Regions from separate parts of the Caulobacter segnis ATCC 21756 genome, predicted to be linked through region 1. Evidence: predicted binding sites of a transcription regulator. Region 1 holds the regulator's gene; the other holds the start of a gene.
What was found. Region 1 encodes LexA, which represses DNA repair genes until DNA is damaged. Its sites were predicted from a motif close to ATGTTCNCNANNTGTTCT; they were not measured.

Region 1 (7,609 bases):
GCGCGCAGGGTGATGCCCGAATAGAAGTCGATGTTCGGGTACAGCTTGCGATCGACGAAATACGGGTCGTTCAGGGCGACCTTTTCCAGCTCCTGGGCGACCTGCAGCAGCGGGTCGTTGTTGTGGCCCAGTTCCGCCAGCACTTCGTGCGCGGTCTTCTGCATGACCTTCGCGCGCGGATCGAAGTTCTTGTACACGCGGTGGCCGAAGCCCATCAGCTTGTACTTACGATCCTTCACGCCCTGGACGTAGTCCTTGATGTTGTCGACCGAACCGATGGTCTCCAGCATCTCGAGGGCTTCCTGGTTGGCGCCGCCGTGCGACGGGCCCCACAGGCAGGCGATGCCGGCGGCGATGCAGGCGAACGGGTGCGCGCCCGACGAACCGGCCAGGCGGACGGTCGAGGTCGAGGCGTTCTGCTCGTGGTCGGCGTGCAGGATGAAGATCCGGTCCATGGCGCGGGTCAGCACCGGGTTCGGCTTCCAATCCTCGGCCGGCACGGCGAAGCACATGCGCAGGAAGTTTTCCGAGTAGGACAGGTCGTTGCGCGGCGACACGAACGGCTGGCCGATCGTGTACTTGTAGGCGCGGGCGGCGATCGTCGGCATTTTGGCGATCAGGCGGTGGGCGCTGATTTCGCGCTCACGGGCGTCGTCGACATTGATGCTGTCGGCGTAGAAGGCCGACAGGGCGCCGACGGCGCCGGTCATCACCGCCATCGGGTGGGCGTCGCGGCGGAAGCCCTCGAAGAAGCGGTCGAACTGCGCGTGCAGCATCGTGTGGTAGGTGATGTTGTGCTCGAACTTGGCGAACTCGTCGGCCGTGGGCAGTTCGCCGTTCAGCAGAAGGTGGCAGACCTCGAGGAAGGTCGACTTTTCGGCCAGCTGGTCGATCGGGTAGCCGCGGTGCAGCAAAACGCCGGCGTCGCCGTCGATATAGGTGATCTTGCTCTCGCAAGAGGCCGTCGAGGTGAAGCCCGGATCGAAGGTGAAGTGGTCGCTTTCAGCGTAGACTTTCCGGATGTCGAGAACGTCCGGACCCGTGCTGCCCTTGAGGATCGGCAGGTCGTAGCTCTTGTCGCCGATCGTCAGCGTGGCTTTATCGGTCATACTTAGACCCCTTCATAAATTGGAACGAGCAGTCCAACTTTCGTTTTCGCGGGTGCGTTATAGCGCCTCATGCGCGCGGCGCCAGGGCGTCGTCAAGTCGCCCCAAGCTCTCTTCTCGGGAGAGCGCGGCCATCGTCTTGTTCAGATCCGGAGCCGGCGCGCCGCCGGTCAGGATTCCGCGCAGGGCGGGACCGAACTTACCGAAGCCCACGCCTTCCGATTCCGCGAATGATTTCAACACGGTCTCCAGCGTGGGGGCGTCGAACGCCGGCGCGGCGGCCAGCTGTTCACGCAAGCGCTTGAGCCGCTCGACGGTTTCGTCGGTCAGTTGCTTCTGCGTCTTTTCGTCCAAGGCGAGCGGGCGCGTCTTCAGTGCGAACGCACAGTGATCCACCAGCTCCAGGATGGTCTTGGCGCCTTCCTTCACTTCCGGAACCGTGCGGGCGATGCGCTCGCGGGCGTCGGCGGGGAGGGGTTCGTCGCGCTTCTGGGCGGCCGCCAGGGCAAGCTCGGTCAGACGCCCATCCTCAGCCTTGCGCAGGTGCTGGGCGTTGATGTGATTCAGCTTGGCCCAGTCCAGGCGCGCGGGCGCCTTGACCACGTCGGCCACGTCGAACCAGCTGATCGCCTGTTCGTCGTTGAAGACCTCGTCATCGCCGTGGCCCCAACCCAGGCGCGCCAGGTAGTTGCGCATGCCCTCGGGGATGTAGCCGAGGTCGGCGAACTCGCCGACCGCTTGGGCGCCGTGACGCTTGGAGAGCTTGGCGCCGTCCGGACCGTGGATCAGCGGAATGTGGGCGAAGGCCGGCACGGCCCAGTCCATCGCCTGATAGATCAGGGACTGACGCGCGGCGTTGTTCAGGTGGTCGTCGCCGCGGATGACGTGGGTGACGCCCATGTCGTGGTCGTCCACGACGACGGCGAGGTTGTAGGTCGGGGCGCCGTCGGCGCGCAGCAGCACGAGGTCGTCCAGCTCGATGTTGCGGAACGTCACCGGACCCTTGACCATGTCATCGACCAGGGTCTCGCCGTCCAGCGGACCCTTGAAGCGGATCACATGTGGGATCGACAGGTCGCCCTCGGGCGCGTCGCGCCAGGGCGAGCGGATCGCCTTGCCCTCAGCGCGGGCCTTTTCGCGGGCGACTTCCAGTTCCTCGACCGTCATCCAGCAGCGATAGGCGCGACCCTTGGCCAGCAGCGCGTGCACGACCTCGACGTGACGCGGGGCGCGGGTGTGCTGGAAGATCACCTCATCGTCGGACTTCAGGCCCAACCAATCCAGGCCCTCGAAGATCGCGGCCACGGCGGCCTCGGTCGAGCGCTCGCGATCGGTGTCCTCGACGCGAATTAGGAACTTCCCTCCCGTATGGCGTGCATATAACCAGTTGAACAGCGCCGTGCGGGCGCCGCCGATATGCAGGAAGCCGGTGGGCGAGGGGGCGAAGCGCGTGACGACGCCCGTGGGATTGGGGCCGGTGGATGAGGGGTTCGACATGGACTTCAAGGCTGCAAGGCTGGACGCCGAAGCGGCGTCGAAAAACGCGAGCCGCGACGCGGCTTGGGCGGGGCGTCTTAGCATGGCGGTTCGCACGAGGCCTAGCGCTTTCACATGCTGCGGCGAAGTTGGCCAAGCTGTCAAAAATCTCGTGGTTTCCGCGTGTTAGGGGCGGAAGTTATCGATATCCCTAAGTCCGTCGCGGTCAGGCGGCTCTCCCTCGGCGCCCTGGCGGCGCTCGGCTTGGCGGAGTTGCGCGCCAACGAGACCAGGGTTTTTCTCTGGACGCCGGTCGCCTTTGGGTTAGGGGCGGCCGCCTATCTGGACGCCGGAAGAGAGCCGTCCTGGTGGGGGCTGGGCGTCACGGTCTTGGCGCTGACAGTCGTGTGGTGGGGGCTCCGGCGCCGGGCCGCTTCGGCGCTTCTCGTCGCCTTGGCCAGTCTGGCGGCGTTCGGCGCGGCGGGCGCCTTCGCCGCCAAGATCCGCAGCGACCGCGTCGCCGCGCCGATCATGGCCGGCGAGCGCGTGGTGCGCCGCGTGGACGGCTTCGTCGTCGATGTGGTCAGTCCTGGCGCGGGCGGGCCTCGCCTGCTGATCGCGCCAGCCACGATCTCAGGGTTGTCGGCGGAGCGAACGCCAAGGCGGATCCGAGTCACGATCGGCGAGAGCGATACGCCGGCGCCGGGCCAGGCGATCCGTCTCAAGGCCATGCTCGGGCCGCCGCCGCCGCCGGCCGCGCCCGGATCCTACGACTTCGCCCGAGACGCCTGGTTCGATTCGATCGGGGGCGTCGGCTTCGTGATTGGCGAGATGGAGCCGGCGAGCCTGGACCCGCCACCGCTTCGGCTGCGCCTGGCGATGGCGGTCAACGCCTTCCGCTGGAGTCTGGCGCAGCGGATCCTCGATCGCATGGGACCCACCAGCGGTGGCATTGGCGCGGCGATGGTGACGGGGCATGAGGCCTGGATCACCCAAGAGCAGACCGACGCCATGCGGGCCTCGGGCCTGGCGCATATCCTGTCGATTTCCGGCCTGCACATGGCGATCGTCGGCGGCTTCGTGTTCGGCGCCGTGCGCCTGGGCGTCGCCGCCTGGCCGTGGCTGGCGTTGCGCGCGCCGGGCAAGAAGATCGCCGCCGGCGCGGGGCTCGTCGCCGTCCTGGGCTATCTGGTGATCTCCGGCGCCCCGCCGCCAGCCGAGCGGGCCGCGATCACGGCCAGCGTCGCCTTCCTGGCCATCCTGTTCGATCGGCGCGCCATCACGCTGCACGGTCTGGCGATCGCCGCGCTGCTGATCCTGGCCTTGAAGCCCGAGACGGCGGGCGAGCCGGGCTTCCAGATGTCGTTCGCCGCCACCGCGGCCTTGGTGGCTTTGGCCGAGGGCTGGCCGCGCCCGGTCAAGGAGATCTCCACGCCCTGGTGGATTCGCTGGCCGCAGGCGGGGATCACGTGGCTCGCCGCCAGCGTCGCCGCCAGCCTCGTCGCGGGCCTGGCCACCGCGCCGTTCGCCATGCAGCACTTCAATCGGGTCGCGGTATGGGGGCTTCCGGCCAACCTGGCGGTCGCACCGCTGTCCTCGTTCGTGATCATGCCCTTCCTGGCGATTGGCACGCTGCTGGAGCCTTTCGGCCTCGGCGGGCCGTTCCTGGCCGTGGCGGGCTGGGGCGTGGACGCGATGGTCGATGTCGCCAACGGCTTCGCCGACGCCCATGGCGCACAGAGGATCGTTGCGAGCGCGCCGCCGCAGGTGCTGGTCATCGCCTTTCTGGGGCTGATGATCCTTTGCCTCTGGAAGGGTCGGCTGCGCTGGATCGGCGCGCCCATGGCCCTTGCCGTCGCGCTTTGGCCTAGACCCGTGCCGCCGGACGCCTGGATCGCCGCCGACGGGGCAACGGCCGCCGTGCGATCGGGCGACGCCGCCGTGCTGCTGCGGACGGACGCCAAGCGGTTCGGAGCGGAACTGTGGGCGCGGCGGCGGGGCCTGACCCCTGCGACCTGGAGCCTCTACGCCTGCGACAAGCGGATCTGCACGCCGGCCCTGGGCGCGCCGGTGCGACTGTCGCTGGCTTGGAGCCGCGGGACGCCCGACGCGGAGACCTTGTCGGGCCTATGTGTCAACAGCGAGGTCGTGGTGATCCGCGGGCCGGCGCCCGTCCGCACGCCGCCTCTGTGCGAGGACACCGTCCTGCTGACAGCTGAGGATTTCTCCCAAGGCGGCGCCGCCGAGCTCTACCATCGCGGGGATGGCTGGCGGATCGTCTGGGCCCAGCCCTTGCGCGGCGAGCGTCCTTGGAGTCGCCTGCTGACACCGGATGACGTCGGCCAGCGCTAGGCGTCAGGGAAAGCGTTCATGTCTGGAGACGTCGCCATGTCCAATCCCTTCTCCGCTCGCCGCGCGGCGTTCCGCGCGCTGCACGCCGAGGGTTGCTTTGCGCTTCCCAATCCCTGGGACGCCGGCAGCGCGCGCCGGCTGGAGAAGCTGGGTTTCAAGGCCCTGGCCTCGACCAGCGCTGGCGCGGCGTGGTCCATGGGCAAGGATGACGGGCAACTTACGCGGGACGAGGTCATCGACCACCTGCGCGCGCTCTGCGCGGCGACCGACCTGCCGGTGAACGCCGATTTCGAGAACGGCTTTTCCGATACGCCTGAAGGCGTGGCGGAGAATGTGGCCCTGGCGATCGACGCCGGCGTCGCGGGCCTCTCGATCGAGGATTGGTCCGGCTCGACCCTTTATGACCTTCCCACGGCCGTGGAGCGGCTGAGGGCGGCGCGGCGCGCGATCGACGCCTCGGGCGAGGACGTTGTCCTGGTTGGCCGCGCGGAGGGCTACCTGCGCGGCGTGCGCGATCTCGGCCAGATTCTGGAACGCCTGAAAGCCTATGCCGAGGCCGGCGCCGACTGCCTCTACGCGCCGGCGGTCACCGATCCGGAAGAGATCAAGGCCGTTGTCCAGGCCGTCGCGCCCAAGCCGGTCAATGTCCTGCTTTGGGGGCCCGAAATGACGGTCGCGAGCGCAGCCGCCTTGGGCGCGCGCCGGGTCAGCACGGGCGGCGCGCTGGCCGCCGCCGCCTGGAAGGGTTTCGACGCCGCGACGAAGCGCTTGGCGGAGGAGGGGCGGTTGTAGCGCCAGCCCCGATACGAAAAGGCCCCGATCCTCGCCTGAGGTCGGGGCCAATTTTCGGAGATTGTTTCCCTTCGCGGCGTTGGATCTCAGTGATAGCGGCGGATCAGGCCCACCAGCTTGCCCTGGACCTCGACCTGGTCGGGGCCAAAGATGCGGGTCTCGTACTTGGGGTTGGCGGCTTCCAGAGCGATCGAGCCGCCCTTCTTGCGCAGGCGCTTGAGAGTGGCTTCCTCGCCGACCAGGGCGACGACGATCTCGCCCGACGTGGCGGTGTCGCCCTTCTTGATGATGACGTAGTCGCCGTCGAGGATGCCGGCCTCGATCATCGAGTCCCCCTGCACCTCGAGAACATAGTGCTCGCCGCCGCCCAACATGGCTTCCGGCACCGGCAGGCGCTCGCGTTCATGCTGGATGGCGTCGATCGGCGTGCCGGCGGCGATGCGGCCCAGGATCGGCAGTTCGCGGCTGTCGTTGGCGGGCGCCGTCGCGGCCGGAGGCGGGGTCCCGCCGCCTTCGAACACCTGCGGACGGAACGCGCCGCGCCCCTTCGGCGGGGCGGCGGTCGTGGCCTGCTGCGGCAGCTTCACCACTTCGAGCGCCCGGGCCCGATGGGCCAGACGACGGATGAAGCCACGCTCCTCCAGGGCCGTGATCAGCCGGTGGATCCCGGACTTGGAAGCCAGGTCCAGGGCCTCCTTCATCTCGTCGAACGACGGGGAGACGCCCGTCTCCTTGATCCGCTCGTGGATGAACATCAGCAATTCGTGCTGCTTGCGGGTGAGCATCTCGACCTCGAATGGAGCGCGGAACAAACCGCAAACCTTTCGAATGTTCTCTAGGCGTTCCGGGTTAAAGTCAAGTCTGCGCCTCTCGCGGGTAAAAACATCAGCAAAATCAAAGGCTAGGGCGGAGATATAGGTAAATGTCGCCAAGAATCAAAAGCTTAACGAAAGCCTTCAGGCGCGTTTGCGCGCGATGACGATGTCCTGGTCCTGCAGGGGCTGTCGCCGCCAGACGCCCAGCGCCGGATTGAGCACCTCAAGTCCCAGGGCGTCGTATTGCGCCAGGACCGGTTCGAGGTCGTATCCGATCACGGCTTCCGGCAGGTCCGGGGTGGCGGTCCAGCAACCATCCAGCGGATGGACAAAGTCGAAGGCGATCTGGCCGTTGCCGGTGTTGGCGCGGGCCTCCTCGTCGATCAGATACCAGGAGACGATGCTGATCCCGCCCGGCTTGAGCACCCGGGCGATCTCGCGCGCGAACTGGGCCTGATCGGCCGCCAGCAGGTGAGTGAACACCGAGCCCAGCCAGACGTAATCGAAGCTGGCGTCCGGATAGGGGAAGACATAGGCGCTGGCGGGTTGCGATCCGGCCGGATTGTAGCGATCGCTGCGCATATCGGCGTGCGCGAAGTCGAATCGTGGGTCGCCGACGGCGATATTGGCTTTGCACCAGTCGATCGCCTCGGCCATCACGTCGAAGCCGGCGTATCGGCCGTTTTCATCCAGATAGTTGACCAGCGGCGCGGCGGCGCGGCCAATGCCGCAGCCGACGTCGAGGATGGCGTGGTGGGGCTGCAGGCCGGCCTCGATGAACAGGCGCTTGAACTCCTGGCCCACGCGCACGAAGTCCGCGTCGGCCGCGCCCACCAGGTGCCAAAGCTCCTGGGGCGCGGTCACGGCGTCGACGTCAGCAGGCTCAGGGAGCTCGGCGGGCGCTGCGGAGACGCGCGGCGGCGCCAGGGCGCGACGTAGGCGGCCGAGCGCCGGTCGCAAGGGCGCGGGGGTGGCGTTGCGTAGCGCGGTCAGGAAAGCCTGCATCCGATTCCTCTTCGTTCGAGGCGACCAGACCCTAGAGAGCCTGTGGTCCTGGGCCAACCATC
Region 2 (7,609 bases), 1.0 Mb from region 1:
GCGTCGGGTCGGCGTTCAAAGCGCTTGGAGGGGACTAGCGTATGGTTTTGGGCGTTTCGCCCAGTTATCCGCGTTCGACGCAGGGAAGGCGTTGCAGGCCACGTCGGCTCACGGCGGCGGCTATCAGCCTGCTCTGCCTTTTGGGCGGCGGCGCCCGAGCCCAGGACGAAGCGCGGGAGCCGCATCGCGGCCATCATCCCCACTATGGCGGGTATGCGGTGAAGGCGAGCCATCTTGCCAAGTTCCCGGCCTTCGTGGCTTGGCCCGAGGCGGCGTTCGAGACGCCCGCCAGCCCTTTCCGCCTGTGCGTCGGCGGTCAAGACCCCTTCGGTCCGACTATCGACAGCCTGACGCGCGACGGTCGCGTGGGCGACCGCGAGATAACGGTGTCGCGCTTGCCCCTCGTGTCCAAGACCGCGCACTGCCATGTTCTTTTTGTCTCCGCGTCGCGAACCCAGACACCTCGCGAGATGCTGGCGGCGGTGGCGGGCCGTCCTGTGCTGACCATCGCCGACGAAGGTCTCGAGGCGCCCGGCGCCATGATCCAGTTCGTGACCATCGAGGGGCGCGTGCGGTTCGAGATCCGCGCCGACGTCGCCCAGACCGAGGGCCTGGCGGTGAGCTCCAAGCTGCTGTCGCTGTCCGCGCCACGCGGAGGGGGCGGGCGATGAGCGAGATGGCGACGGTTCCGCGCCGACGCTGGCGACCGGCGCTCACCGTTTCGATGGCGGTGGCGCTCGCCGTGGCCCTCGTCGTGGCCGCCTTCGCCATGGCCGCCTACAACGAGCGTCTTGGCCAGCAGGAGCGGCTGCGTCAGGCCGAAGTGCAACTGCGCATATTGGCCGGCAGCATGGCCGCGCCGCTGGCCTTCGACGATCGCTCGGCTGCTCGCGAATATGTTGGAGCGCAAAGCTCCAACCCCGATGTCGAGGCCGTGGGCGCCTATGACATGCAAGGGGCCCTGGCGGCCGGCTATACCCGCGCCGGCGCGCCGCCGCCGCCCCGCAATGTGCTGGGGCCGCCGCGCATGGACGGCGCGCGACTGGTCCTGACCGCGCCGGTTACCGAGGACGGCACGGTGCTGGGATCGGTCTATCTGCGCACGGTGCTGGAATCGCCGACCCGTCGCGTGATGCGCTACGCCGGCTTCGCCCTGCTGATCGTGATGGCCGCGTTGCTGATCGCCGTGCTCGGCGCGGCCAGCGCCCGGGAGGCCGAGGCCTACCGCGAACTAAAGGCCGAAATCCGCGAACGCGAGAAGGCCGAGGACGCCCTGCGTCAGTCCCAGAAGATGGAAGCCATGGGCCAGCTCACGGGCGGCGTGGCGCACGACTTCAACAATCTTTTGATGGTCGCCTCCAGCGGCCTCGATCTTCTTGAGCGCACGTCCGATCCGGCCCGGCGGGAGCGACTGCGCGACGGCATCCGTCAGGCCATCGACCGTGGCGCCAGCCTGACCCAGCAGCTGCTGGCCTTCTCACGGCGCTCGCCCCTTAAGCCCGAGGTCGTCGACATCGGTCAACGCCTGTCGGGCATGCTGGCGATCCTGGACCGCTCCCTGCGCGAGGATGTCACCGTGCGGATGCAGCTGCCGCCGGATCTTTGGAGGGTCGAGGTCGACGCCTCGCAGATGGAGGTGGCGGTTCTGAACATCGCCATCAACGCCCGTGACGCCATGCCCGACGGCGGGACGATCACGATCGAGGCCCGTAACGAGCCCTCCGGCCGCCCGGACGGCGTCGGCGACATGGTCCGGCTCGCGATCCGCGACACCGGCGTTGGTGTCGCGCCGGACATGGTCAGCCGCCTGTTCGAGCCGTTCTTCACCACCAAGGCGGTGGGCAAGGGCACGGGACTGGGGCTGTCGCAGGTCTACGGCTTCGCCCGCGCGTCCGGCGGCGAGGTCGGGGTCGACAGCGTGCTGGGCGAGGGGACGACGATCTGGCTGCGAATCCCGCGCACGACGAAGGCGCTGGTCGCGCCCCCGCCGCTGGCGGGCAGGCCGTCCGCCTTGGGCCGTGATCGCCAACGCGTCCTGCTGGTCGAGGACGACGACAGCGTCGCCCATCTGGTCGAGGAGATGCTGCGCGAGCTCGGCTATGAGGTGAAGCGGGTGGGGGACGGCGCCAGCGCGCTGGACACGCTGCGTTCCGATCCGAGCTTCCAATTGGTGTTCAGCGACATGGTCATGCCCGGCGATATCGGCGGCCTGGATTTGGCGCGGGACATCTCGCGCCTGCGCCCGGACCTGCCGGTGGTGCTGACGACCGGCTACAGCGCCGCCGCGGCCGCCGCCAGCAAGGAGGGGCGCCGGGTGCTGGTCAAACCCTACCGGATCGAGGCGCTGGCGGCCGAGCTGGACGCCGTGCTGGCGGGACCGTCTAGCCGCGCCTAGACCCACCTGCACATGCCTCGCATGTGAGACTTTGGCGGTTCCGGAACGGCCGGCGACGTCAGGGTGTTGGTTGGCGGTCAGGATCATCCAGGAGATTCCCATGGCCGCCACCAACAAGACCTCGTCCACCAAAACCAAGACCGCCAAGCCGCGCAAGGCCGCCCGACGCACGGGTCGACGCGATCCGCTCGCCATCCGTCTGCTCAAGCAGGACCACCGCGAAGTGGAGAAGATGTTCGATGAATACGAGCAGCTGGAAAGCGACGCCGAGAAGCTGACGCTGTTCAACCAGATCGCCCTCGCGCTGAAGGTGCACACCCAGATCGAGGAGGAAATCCTCTACCCGGAAGAGCGCGGCGACGTCGAAGACGACCTGATCGACGAGGCCTATGTCGAGCACGACAGCGCCAAGAAGCTGATCGCCGAGATCGAAGCGATGAAGCCGGGCCAGGAGTTCTACGACGCCAAGGTCAAGGTGCTGGGCGAGTACATCAAGCACCACGTCAAAGAAGAGGAACAGCCCGGCGGCTTCTTCGCCCAGGCCAAGCGGGGCGATGAGGACCTCGACGCCATGGGCGAGCGCATGCAGGCGCGCAAGGAAGAGCTGATGGCCAAGATGGGCGCCAAGGCCCCGCACTGATCTTCGGCCTCCGAGCCATCCCGGGCGGCGCAGCTGACCGGACCCAGGGGCAGATCATATGATCGCCCCTGGGCTTCGGCTTCCAGCGTCGTGCGGACTGGATGACGAACTGTCAGATCAAGCCGGCCAACTTCCCCGCCATCCGTAGGTCCTCCACGAATTCGGCATAGGCTTTCGCCTTGGTGTCGGCGTCGGGAACGCGGAGCAGGAACGAGGGATGGTAAGTGACGACACCTTGGGCTTGATCCGGCAACTGAAGGGCCTTGCCCCGGTTGGCCCCGATCGGCGTAGGTTTGCCCACCACCCCCAGCGCCGCCGTAGCGCCTAGCATCACGATCACCCGAGGCCGTACGATCCGGCGCTCGGCGTCGAGCCACCAACGACAGGCTGTGACCTCGCCGCGATCGGGCGTCTGGTGGATCCGACGCTTGCCGCGAACCTCGTGCTTGAAGTGCTTCACGGCGTTGGTGACGAAGGCTTGATCGCGGGAAACGCCCGCCTCGGCCAGCGCCTTGTCGAAGACCTGTCCAGCCGGGCCCACGAAGGGCCTCCCGGCGAGGTCCTCCTGATCGCCAGGCTGTTCACCGACGAACATCAGTGGCGCGGGGCGGGGGCCTTCTCCGGGCACGCCCTGGGTGGCGTCGCGCCAGAGGTCGCAGCGTCGGCAAACCTGAACGCCAGCCTCGACCTCTTCGGAAGTCGTGGGGGCCCCCTGGCCGTAGGAAGCTTCGCGAGCATGGCGCAGAGCGGCCTTTAGGACGCGGTCGGAGGGGGCGCGGGTTGGGGCGGCGACCATGGCGGCGGCGCGATCCTGGGCGGTGGCGATCAACTCCGGAATGAGCGCCGCCTCGGGCAGGTTCCGCCAATAGCGCTTGGGCATCTCCTGGCGCATCTGCTTGGGGTTCAGCCGGGCGGGATTGAAGATCGAGGCGTAGTAGGTCCGCCAGAGTTCTTCCTGAGCGTCCTCCGACGGCGCGTCGGCGGGATCCGCGCCTTCGGACACCATCAGCCGCTCGCCATCCCAGGCGACGCAGGCGTCGGGGGTCAGGATCGTCCAATCCATGGCGGTGAAGCGACGGACGAAGAACGGCGCGACGGCCTCGGTGACGCGGTGGGCCGGTTCGAACCAGGCGGCGTAGGTCTCGCGCGCCGCGCCCTCGATAAGGCGGAAGCGTACGAACGCCTTCATCTTGTGGGCGGCGCGGCTGACGGCCTTGGCCATATCGCGGGCCCGGGCCATGTCGGCGTCGGCGGGGTTGTCGATCAGACGCGGCTCGCGCTCCAGCCGCCAGAGGATGCGGTAGAGCAGGGCGAAGCGGTCGGCCGCGCGGTGCAGGATGACCTGCTCGGCGAGCTCTAGGAAGGCGGCTGGGACGGTGAAGTTGGCGGCGGCGACGGGCGATGGCTGCGCCAGGTCGAAAAGCTCACGTTCCACCGTCCAGATCACCGCTCGCGGCTCCACGCCCTCTGCCCGCAGCGATCGCGCCGCTGAGCGCCAGCCGGCGAGGTCGATCTCGGACTCCAGCCGCGCGACGCGCATCAGAAGAGGCTCAACTGTTGAGGCTGAACCAGCGCGGCCTTGAGCGCGTCGTGGTCGGTCAGGGCGCCGGGTGTCCAGTCGGCGGTCACCACGAAGGCCTTCGCGCGCTTCACGACGGCCCCGACACGCCTGAGGTCGTCCAGGGTCAGGCGCGAGATCTTTCGGGCCGCCAGCACGCGCTCCACGGCCTTGGCGCCCAGGCCCGGCACCCGCAGCAGCGTCTCGCGGTCGGCCGTCTGGATATCGACCGGGAATTTCGCGCGGTTCTTCAGCGCCCATCCGGTCTTGGGATCGACCGAGAGGTCGAGATCCTCGCCTTCGTCCACGATCTCGGGCCGCTCGAAGCCGTAGAACCGCATCAGCCAGTCGGCTTGATACAGGCGATGCTCGCGGAGCAGGGGCGGACGCGTCAGCGGCAGACGGTGGCTGGCGTCGGGGATAGGGCTGAAAGCCGAGTAGTAGACGCGGCTGAGACGATAGGCGCCGTAGAGGTTGGCGCTGCGGGTCAGGATGTCGCCGTCCTTGGCTTCGTCAGCGCCGACGATCAGCTGGGTCGATTGGCTTCGGGCGAAGGTCCGGCGACCAGCCTTCCGCGCCGGCTCGGCCTTGTCCTCGATCGCCAGGCGCATGCGCCCCATGGCGCGCTTGATGTCGGTGACGTCCTTCTCGGGGGCCAGGGTCTTGAGGCTGTCGTCGCGCGGCAGCTCGATGTTGATCGATACCCGATCGGCGTAGAGGCCAGCCTCCGTCGCCAGCTCCGGAGAGGCTTCAGGGATCAGCTTCAGGTGAATGTAGCCGCGGAAATCGTGGTCCAGCCGTAGCGACTTCGCCACGCGAACCATCTCTTCCATCGTGTAGTCGCCAGTGCGGATCACGCCGGACGACAGGAACAGGCCCTCGATGTAGTTGCGCTTGTAGAAGTTCAGGGTGAGGTCGACGACCTCCTTCACCGAGAACCGCGCCCGGGCTGTGTTCGACGACACGCGATTGATGCAATAGGCGCAGTCGTAGATGCAGAAGTTGGTCAGCAGGATCTTCAGCAGGCTGATGCAGCGCCCGTCGGGGGCGTAGGCGTGGCAGATGCCCATGCCCTCGGTCGAGCCCACGCCCTTGCCATCCAGCGAGTTACGCTTTTGTGCGCCGGACGAGGCGCAAGAGGCGTCGTACTTGGCTGCGTCGGAGAGAATGGCGAGCTTGCGCCTGAGATCGAGAACGGCCATGCGCGGCACGTTATCGTTCTTATTTTGTTCTAGATAGTCTTCCCGCGCGACGCTGGCATGAGGCGAGACGTCGCGCGGGAAGGGAAGTGTCGAGGGGCTGACACTCGCGCGTCAGCCCCTCCGCCCGAACTCATCCCACGAACGGAATAGTTCGGCTTTTAGTCTGGAGCGCGACGCGCGCCGAAACCGGTGTCCGCTTTCAGCTGTCGCGCTCTAAGGATTAGCCGTTGACGGCGTCCTTCAGTTGCTTGGCCGGCGTGAAGGCGACCTTCTTGCTGGCGGCGATCTCGATGGTCGCGCCCGTTGCCGGGTTGCGGCCGGTGCGGGCCGGCTTAGCCTGGACCTTGAACTTGCCGAAGCCCGGGATCGAGACTTCATCGCCCTTCACGGCGGCGTCGGAGATCGACTTGAAGACGCCGTCGATGATGGCCTTGGCTTGCGTCTTGGTCAGCTTGTCGTCGGCGGCCACAGCGGCGTCGACCAGATCGGAAACGTTCATCTTCTTAAGCTCATTCCTGTGAATCAGGGAGTTTCGAGCCTGACGAGCGGAATCGCGTTTGTCACCCGTTAGGGAAGGTTAAAACGTCGATTCATGGGGGCAAAACGCCCGTGGGCCGGGGTTTTTTACGAAATCGTCTCCTTAGGAACGGCGGCTTCCGAGGCAAAAGCGTTAATTTTGGTCCCAAAAGTAGATTAGCGCTTGGCTCCCGCCATGGGTGATTCTGCGGGGGAATCGCGCTGCGGACGCGGCGGGGCCGCTTGGCCATGTTCCAATTGATGACCCTCCGGAACGCCGGGAGCCGCCATCCATTCCTCCTCCGAACAGAGGAGATGAACCATGACCGATGTCGATAACGGATGGGACGGCCAGGACGGCGCCGAGGCGATGGACGACGACGTCATCGGCCGCGACGGCGAATTTCGCACCTTTGAGGAGCTGCCGGAGGTCCTGGACGTCACGCAGGCCGAGGGCGACCAGGACGATGATGATGCGCTGATCGGCGAGGACCTCGAAGATGAGGAGATCGTCGAGCTGGAGCAGGACGAAGATCCCGGCGATGGTCGCGATGTGGATGACGAGCGTCCGCAGGTTTTCGGCGGCGAATAGGGCGGTCACGGATGGCGGCGCGCAAGCTCGCGGCCTACGAGGCCAAGCGCGACTTCGAAAAGACGGCCGAGCCCTCGGGCGCGGCCGCCGTCGCGGCGTCCGAGCGGGCGCGCTTCGTCATCCAGAAACACGCCGCCACGCGACTGCACTATGACCTGCGGCTGGAGCACGAGGGCGTGTTCCTGTCGTGGGCCGTGACCAGGGGGCCCTCTCGCGATCCGCATGACCGCCGCCTGGCGGTGCATGTCGAGGACCATCCGCTGGCCTACGGCGATTTCGAGGGCACGATTCCCAAAGGCCAATACGGCGGCGGCACGGTGATGCTGTGGGACCGTGGCTGGTGGGCGCCGGAGCCAGGCTTCGACCTTCAGAAGGGGCTCAAGAAAGGCGAGATCAAACTGGTCTTCGCCGGCGAGCGGATGAAGGGCGGCTGGGTCCTGGTCCGCATCAATAACGACAAGTTTGGCGACGGGAAGCGCGAGAACTGGCTTCTGATCAAGCATCGCGACGAGTTCGCGATGGAGGGCGATCTCGACTTTCTGGAAGACACGGCGTTCTCGATCGCCTCGGGGCGGACGATGGAGGAGATCGCGGCGGGGAAGGGCAAGGCGCCCACTCCGTTCATGACGAAGAAAGCCACCGCGTCCGACGCGATCTGGAACAGCAAGGGCTCGCCCGAGGCCACCGCCGAGAAGGCGGCGAAGGA

Region 2: the regulator LexA is predicted to act here: its motif matches at 5,809-5,826, upstream of CSEG_RS15625 (putative DNA modification/repair radical SAM protein).

Annotation. Positions count from the first base shown of each region.
Region 1 covers NC_014100.1:2,396,510-2,404,118, reverse strand. The annotation lists gene gltA (citrate synthase) at 1-1,109, opposite strand, end outside; gene gltX (glutamate--tRNA ligase) at 1,177-2,604, opposite strand; partial or broken gene CSEG_RS11000 (ComEC/Rec2 family competence protein) at 2,789-4,935, shown strand; gene CSEG_RS10995 (isocitrate lyase/PEP mutase family protein) at 4,972-5,727, shown strand; gene lexA (transcriptional repressor LexA) at 5,814-6,512, opposite strand; gene CSEG_RS10985 (class I SAM-dependent methyltransferase) at 6,684-7,547, opposite strand.
Region 2 covers NC_014100.1:3,398,682-3,406,290, reverse strand. The annotation lists gene CSEG_RS15645 (YfiR family protein) at 219-671, shown strand; gene CSEG_RS15640 (ATP-binding protein) at 668-2,395, shown strand; gene CSEG_RS15635 (hemerythrin domain-containing protein) at 2,496-3,035, shown strand; gene CSEG_RS15630 (UdgX family uracil-DNA binding protein) at 3,148-4,575, opposite strand; gene CSEG_RS15625 (putative DNA modification/repair radical SAM protein) at 4,575-5,795, opposite strand; gene CSEG_RS15620 (HU family DNA-binding protein) at 6,016-6,294, opposite strand; gene CSEG_RS15615 (hypothetical protein) at 6,634-6,903, shown strand; gene ligD (DNA ligase D) at 6,915-7,609, shown strand, end outside.